Stieleria sp. JC731: one gene and its partner. The main gene of each other region encodes a partner of the protein of the gene in region 2 in a complex. Links are inferred from orthologs where the notes say so. Each region holds a gene or a part of one and is shown on either strand. Other genes may lie near its edges. The genes, in order: hisF and hisH.

The links.
Region 1: the proteins of hisH (region 2) and hisF are in contact, whole or in part, in a crystal structure (PDB 6RU0), measured with the Thermotoga maritima proteins. The link is inferred for Stieleria sp. JC731 from one-to-one orthologs. Residues at the interface, in WP_004080484.1 of Thermotoga maritima: Asn15, Arg18, Arg22, Arg117, Leu118, Pro119, His120, Met121, Gly122, Trp123, Asn124, Asn134, Gly135, Tyr136, Tyr138, Val140, Tyr158, Glu180, Lys181, Ser182, Ser183, Lys184, Ile185; in WP_004080486.1 of Thermotoga maritima: Met1, Leu2, Ala3, Arg5, Ser40, Glu41, Asp45, Glu46, Ala70, Glu71, Ile73, Asp74, Ile75, Pro76, Phe77, Asp98, Lys99, Ser122, Gln123, Glu161, Thr195, Leu196, Asn247, Arg249, Glu251.

Annotation. Positions count from the first base shown.
Region 1 is NZ_JAJKFQ010000002.1:599,816-602,983, forward strand. Bases 7-2,853 are described here. They hold hisF (imidazole glycerol phosphate synthase subunit HisF), read right to left. Parts: upstream 1,891-2,853; coding sequence 1,123-1,890; downstream 7-1,122. Other genes in these bases: LOC67_RS07895 (leucine-rich repeat domain-containing protein), read right to left, coding at 7-513; LOC67_RS07900 (cupin domain-containing protein), read right to left, coding at 587-919; purH (bifunctional phosphoribosylaminoimidazolecarboxamide formyltransferase/IMP cyclohydrolase), read left to right, coding at 2,108-2,853. Also shown: more of leucine-rich repeat domain-containing protein, read right to left, coding at 1-6; more of purH, read left to right, coding at 2,854-3,168.
Region 2 is NZ_JAJKFQ010000011.1:642,179-645,289, reverse strand. Bases 18-2,807 are described here. They hold hisH (imidazole glycerol phosphate synthase subunit HisH), read right to left. Parts: upstream 1,825-2,807; coding sequence 1,210-1,824; downstream 18-1,209. Other genes in these bases: hisG (ATP phosphoribosyltransferase), read left to right, coding at 2,542-2,807; LOC67_RS19310 (phosphoribosyl-ATP diphosphatase), read left to right, coding at 2,144-2,485; LOC67_RS19320 (hypothetical protein), read right to left, coding at 576-1,058. Outside these bases: CAP domain-containing protein, read right to left, coding at 1-1; more of hisG, read left to right, coding at 2,808-3,111. UniProt on the Escherichia coli protein: IGPS catalyzes the conversion of PRFAR and glutamine to IGP, AICAR and glutamate. The HisH subunit catalyzes the hydrolysis of glutamine to glutamate and ammonia as part of the synthesis of IGP and AICAR.

The DNA of each region.
Region 1 (3,168 bases), on a different replicon or contig from region 2:
TACTTTTAGGCTGGCAATCTTCCCCAATGAATTCGCACCGCCTTGCGTGACTTTGGTCGCGTCGTCCTTGCCGGAAAGCTTGATCGACTTAAGCTTGGATAGCTGCTCAAGATGCTCAAGTCCTGAATCGGAAATCGCACACCCTCGCAGGTCCAGATTCTCCAGCGTGCTGACCTTGGCGACGGAAGCCAATCCACTGTCATCCACATCCGATCCAGAGAGCAATAGGCTGCGAAGCTTTGGCAACGAGGCCAGCTGCCCAATGACATCGGCTAGCGATCGATCACGAAAGTTGACTTCGATGATTTGCCCATCGCCATCACGCCGAACGCTTACAGCGGCGGCTTCGACTGCTTCTGAAATGCCCGCCAGATCAGCTGCTGATCCCGTTGTCTCCAGCGCGTCTGGCTCATTGGATTGTTTCGAGCCACAACCGATGCATGGAATCGATACCAGCAGAGCAGCGAGAATGAAATGACGGGGTTTGCAGGAATGCGACTGTGCAGTCTTCACGATTAACGATCCAAGCGAGAGAAGGTGGGAGTTCGTTAGTCTAGCAGGTGCATGCAGTTAACACGTGAGCTGTTCAGCTTTCGGGATAGAAGACAGCCAGCCAGATCGTGAACTCATCGTTGCTGGTCCAGTCGACACGATGCTTTTGATGCGCCGGAATCATCAGGTGATCGCCGGGTAACAATTCGAGCATTCGCCCATCGTCAAACTGCAGCCTTGCACGTCCCTGCAAGACGACCACCCATTCGTGCTCGTCTTGGTCATACCAAAAATCAGTCGGGCTCGCTTGGCCGTCCGACACGATCCGCTCGATACGAACGCCGGACTGGCTGACTAACACGTCGACCAATTCTTTGGGCAACGGTGCCTTTGGGTCGCTTGGCAAACCCGAAAAAAGATTATCCATCGGTATGTTCAGACGGGTCTTTGGCGTGGCTTCGTAGACAGATCAAAACAAGACCGATGCCAAGCTTAAAAGCAGACGAGTCGAAAAATGAATCGTATCGATAAGACGGCCGCTTGGTTTCCCCACCTCGAACGAGTGTGGTGAATGCAGAATTCATAAACTCGCTTCACTACAACCGCACTGTATTTACAAACGCACCGTATTTACAACCGTACTGCGATCCCAGCGTCACGCATCACTTGTTTAGTTTCTTCGATGGTGAACTGGCCGAAGTGAAAGATGCTGGCCGCGAGTGCCGCACTGGCCTTTCCCTTCAAAATCGCATCGGCAAGGTGCTGTGGATTACCGGCACCGCCGCTGGCGACGACGGGAATCGAGACGGCTTCGCTGACAGCCGAGGTGACGGGCAAATCGTAGCCATCGCAAGTACCATCGGCATCCATGCTGGTGAGGACAATTTCACCGGCGCCGAGCTGTTCGACTTCCTTTGCCCACTGCACAGCTTCCAACCCGGTGGGCTTTCGACCGCCATTGATGTGAACTTCCCAAAATTCTTTTCCGTCACGGATCACGCGTTTGGGGTCAATATTGACGACGATGCATTGGCTGCCGAATCGGTCTGCGGCGCGTCGGACGAATTCTGGATCTTTGCACGCGGCCGAATTGATCGAAACCTTGTCGCAGCCAGCATTCAGCAGATCGCGAACGTCCTCGATGGTCCGCACGCCCCCGCCGACGGTCAGCGGCATAAAGACGCAATCGGCAGTTCGACGGACGACATCCAAAATGATGTCGCGTTCTTCGTGGCTAGCGGTAATATCCAAAAAAACCAGTTCGTCGGCACCTTCGGCCTCATAACGGCTGGCAACTTGGACAGGATCGCCCGCATCACGCAAATTCACAAAGTTCGTCCCTTTGACAACTCGTCCACCATGGACATCAAGGCACGGAATTACTCGGGCAGCTAGCATCGGCGCGGGGTCATTGTGAAGTGGTGATGGGATTTCCAGGTGGGTTATATGAAAACGGACAGGCCCTTGAAACCGCCGTGCCGGTTGACCGCATGCCGTGTCGCGAATTTAATTTGCTTGGTAATCCATTGTGGCTCAGATTTAGAAACGGCGATTTGTCCGCCGAAGCCCGCGGCGGCCAGCCGCTTTCCCCCTCGATTTTGTGGATTTGTATTCCGTGTCAAACGTTACCCCGGTTCGCAATGCCCTGATTAGCGTTAGCGATAAACTTGGCCTCGCCGACCTCGCAGCCGGATTGCAACGGGCTGGGGTGAAAATTTACAGCACCGGCGGAACCCGTCGTCACCTGGAACAGTCGGGCATCGAAGTCCTTGACGTCGCAGAGTACACCGGATTTCCGGAAATGCTTGACGGCCGTGTCAAAACGCTGCACCCAAAAGTTTTCGGCGGAATCTTGGCTCGCCGTGATCGCGATGATCACATCGCCTCGATCGAGGAGCACGGCATCACCCCGTTCGACCTGGTGGTGGTCAATCTCTACCCCTTCGCCGCGACCGCATCTCGACCGGGCGCGAAATTCGAAGAGTGTGTCGAACAGATTGATATCGGTGGCCCAAGCTTGGTTCGCGCCGCGGCGAAGAACCACCAAGACGTCGCTGTTGCGACCAGCCCAGAGCAATACGGCGAAATCCTTGAGCAGCTTGATGCTGGCGGAACAACACTGGAACTTCGCAAACAGTTGGCTGCAGACGCGTTTGACCACACTGCCGCCTACGACCGAGCGATTGCCGACTACATGCGTGGTGACAAAATCGCCGGGGAATTTCCTTCGGCGATGCACCTTTCGCTGCGTCGAAAAACACAACTGCGTTACGGTGAAAACCCACATCAACGCGCCGCCGTTTACGCCGACCCGACCGTTCGCAGTGCGAACTTGGTTTCGGCTCGCCAGATCAGCGGAAAAGAGCTTTCGTACAACAACCTGCTCGACCTCGATTCGGCTCTCGAAATCGTCCGCGGATTGGCGTCTCCGGCCGTTTCGGTCATCAAGCACAACAACCCCTGCGGTGCGGCGACGGATACGAAACTGGCTGCCGCGTGCAAAAAAGCTCTCGAAGGCGACCCGTTGAGTGCTTTCGGTTCGGTGCTGGGGCTGAATAAAACCGTCGACGTCGAAACCGCAGAGATCCTTTGCCAGCCAGGTTTGTTTATCGAAGCCATCGTGGCGCCCGATTTCGAAGCCGGTGCGGTTGGAATGTTGACCACGCGTCCTCGCTG
Region 2 (3,111 bases):
TGCTCCATCAACAATCACCGTCAGGGTGTTCGTCACGCGAATGTGGCCCATTCCTGCCATGTCCCTGTTCTCATGTCCTGTTTCCCAGATTCACCAGCCCAAGCATTCGGCGATGGGCTTTTCTGGAAGGCCGCAAAGAATCCCGATCCGCGGATGAACCGGAAGGGGAAAGATAGGGCAAAGGCAAAAGTTTTTCGGTTTGCACAATTTGGCACGCCCCAACTTCAGACTGCGTAATGGCTTGCAATTGCCAATCTGCACCGAAATATTTTTCATCAACTTTTGAACGAGGCGAAGCTGGGAAAGCTGGGCAAATTCGCAACCGGAGGGTTTCAATCCGGCCCGAGTCGGACCGATCGATGCTTTTGCCGTGCTATCGAGGACCATTCGAGAACAGAATCCTAGCAGTCGAATTGTTTCTCGATTGATCAGCCAGCGTCGCTGCCGTGGAAGATCAGATTCGCGACCTGCTTTTCGGGTCAGAGTCCTTACAAAGTCGCCTTGGACGACAGAAATCCAGCGGGAAGAGCGTTACCTTCACGGAGTGAAGGGCGACAATCGGAAATTAACGGCTGCTAGGCGGTTGCAGTGTAAGCCCACTGAAAAGTTCCGGCTTCTGAAAGCGAGGCTGTTGGCTTCAGCTCGGTGACTCCGTTGCCATCGGTGCGAGTCGATGATCCGACGGGTTCCAGGTTCCAAGCCGGTTCCGAGGTGCCACGGATTTGATATGTCGAAAGCAGTCTCTCTGGCGACACCTTGGTCCGGCAGGCCCATTCAAAGTGGAAACCGTTTTCGATCGGCTGCACACTCAAGCTCCAGTGGCTCGTTCCTGCACAACCGACTCCCAAAGCAACTTCCTGATCATTGATCACTTCGACAGAGAGCTGCTGCAGCGGAGGAGATGCCGGCCAGGGTAACTCTTCAGCTTCCTCAAATGACTCGACGACGGAATCGCCGCATACCAATTGATGAATGAATCGATCGCCATTCCAGGTGAAATCGACGCGACGCTTTCCATCGGGATGGACAAGCTGGACGGGTTGAACTTGCTGACTCACTCGTATGATCTTTGTTCGATTGTTTTGATTTGAAACTGCCGCACTGGATAGCAGATCTGTTAAGCCGCCCGCCTACAACGCGTTGACGCTCACATCACGTTCTCAATGCGAAGATGACGCACCAGATGTGCTCGCGATGATGAATGGCAAATCAGCAGGCAACAAGCTGCGTGAAACGCCGAAGCAACTGCAGACCGTTTGCTTGGCTTTTCTCGGGGTGAAACTGTGTGGCGAAAAGGTTGTCTCGCGAAACCATCGCACAAAATTCATGTCCGTAGTCGCATGTTAGCGCGACGACATCGGAATCGGCAGGGCGCACATAGTACGAGTGCACGAAGTAGAAATGAGTTTCGTCGTCGACATCGCTTAGCAAAGCACACTCGTTCTGTTTTTTGACAGTGTTCCATCCCATGTGTGGAACCTTGTACTGGTCTGGAAGCTCGAACCGCACGACTTCACCCGGCAAAATGCCCAAACCTTTGTGGCTGCCGTGCTCGAAGCCTTCGTCAAAGAGCAACTGCAGCCCCAGACAAATGCCCAGAAAAGGTCGGCCGGTGCTGCAATAGTCGCGAATCGGCTGAGCCAGATCGCGGCGATTGATTTCCGCCATCGCATCGCCAAATGCACCGACGCCGGGCAAAATCAGCTGCTCAGCGTCAGCGATTTCATGAGGATCTGAAGAAATCTTGGCTTCCCCCCCGACTCGCTGGACCGCTTTTTGGACGCTGCGGAGATTTCCCATCTGGTAGTCGACGATTGTGATCATAGGAATGTCGGAGGCGGAAATGATGGCTTATCGAATATGGGAAACTGGAACATTGTCCGGACACGTTAGTACGAAAAGTGTTCGGCGTGTAGTCCCGATCACTTCGTCGCCAAAACGACCGTTTCGACCGCGATGTGTTGGCAACCATTTTCGAGGGCCGCGTTATCGATATTGTGAACCTTTAGCGAGATCCCCCCGACAGATACGCCTGCTTCTGCACACAGCTGGGGTGAACGGCTAGGTGGACGAAATGGCCCGTCTGATTTACGATCCGCAGCAAAAGAACGATGTAGAAAAACGGAATAGTTGAAAAGAGCCAATGCCAGACTCATTATTGCCGCTTGACCGGTTGATGAAGACACTCGCCGAACGAGCCGAAACCCGCCCAGAAGGGTCTTACACGACCAAATTGATGGAGGCCGGAACGGCGAAGATCGGTTCGAAAATCCTAGAAGAGGCAGCCGAATTGATCGAGGCTGCCGACGAACCCGGCGAAGAAGGACGCAATCACTTTGTCTATGAAGCCGGCGATTTGATTTATCACACGCTGGTGATGTTGGCCTATCGCGGAGTCAGCTTGGACGAAATCGCTGCCGAGCTTGCCCGTCGCGAAGGCACGTCAGGGTTGGAAGAAAAAGCCAGCCGCCAAAACCAATCTTAGCTGCCGCTACGGCAGATCCAGCAATCGAACAAAAGATAATAAAGTAAGAACGATCGATGGGACTCACAGATAAAAACCTGCGTATTGGAATCCCTAGCAAAGGGCGTTTGAGTGAACTTTCCGGAGAGCTGTTGCTGCAAGCGGGGCTGAACTTCCGGCGTCAGAATCGTGGCCTCTTTGCCAAAGTCAAAGGGCTGCCGATCGATATGATTTTCCTTCGCACCGACGATATCCCAACCCTGGTTGCCGAAGGCGCAATCGACATGGGCATTACCGGTAGTGACTTGGTCGAAGAAGCCAACGCCAATGTCACCACCCGCATGCGATTGGGTGTCGGACGTTGTCGTTTGGCGATCTGCATTCCCGAAGACAGCGAGATTCGTTCGGCCAACGAACTCGACGGCAAACGAATCGCCACCAGCTTTCCCGCCATCACGAAAGCCTACCTGGGACAACACAACGCGTTGGCTCACATGGTTTCTCTGTCCGGCAGTGTCGAAGTGATGATCAGCCTTGGCGTTGCCGATGCGATCGTCGACCTGGTCGAAACCGGCAGCACGCTGGCGGCCAATCGGCTGCGTGTCTTAGAAGAAATCGGCTCGTATGAAACGGTGCTCATTCAAAAC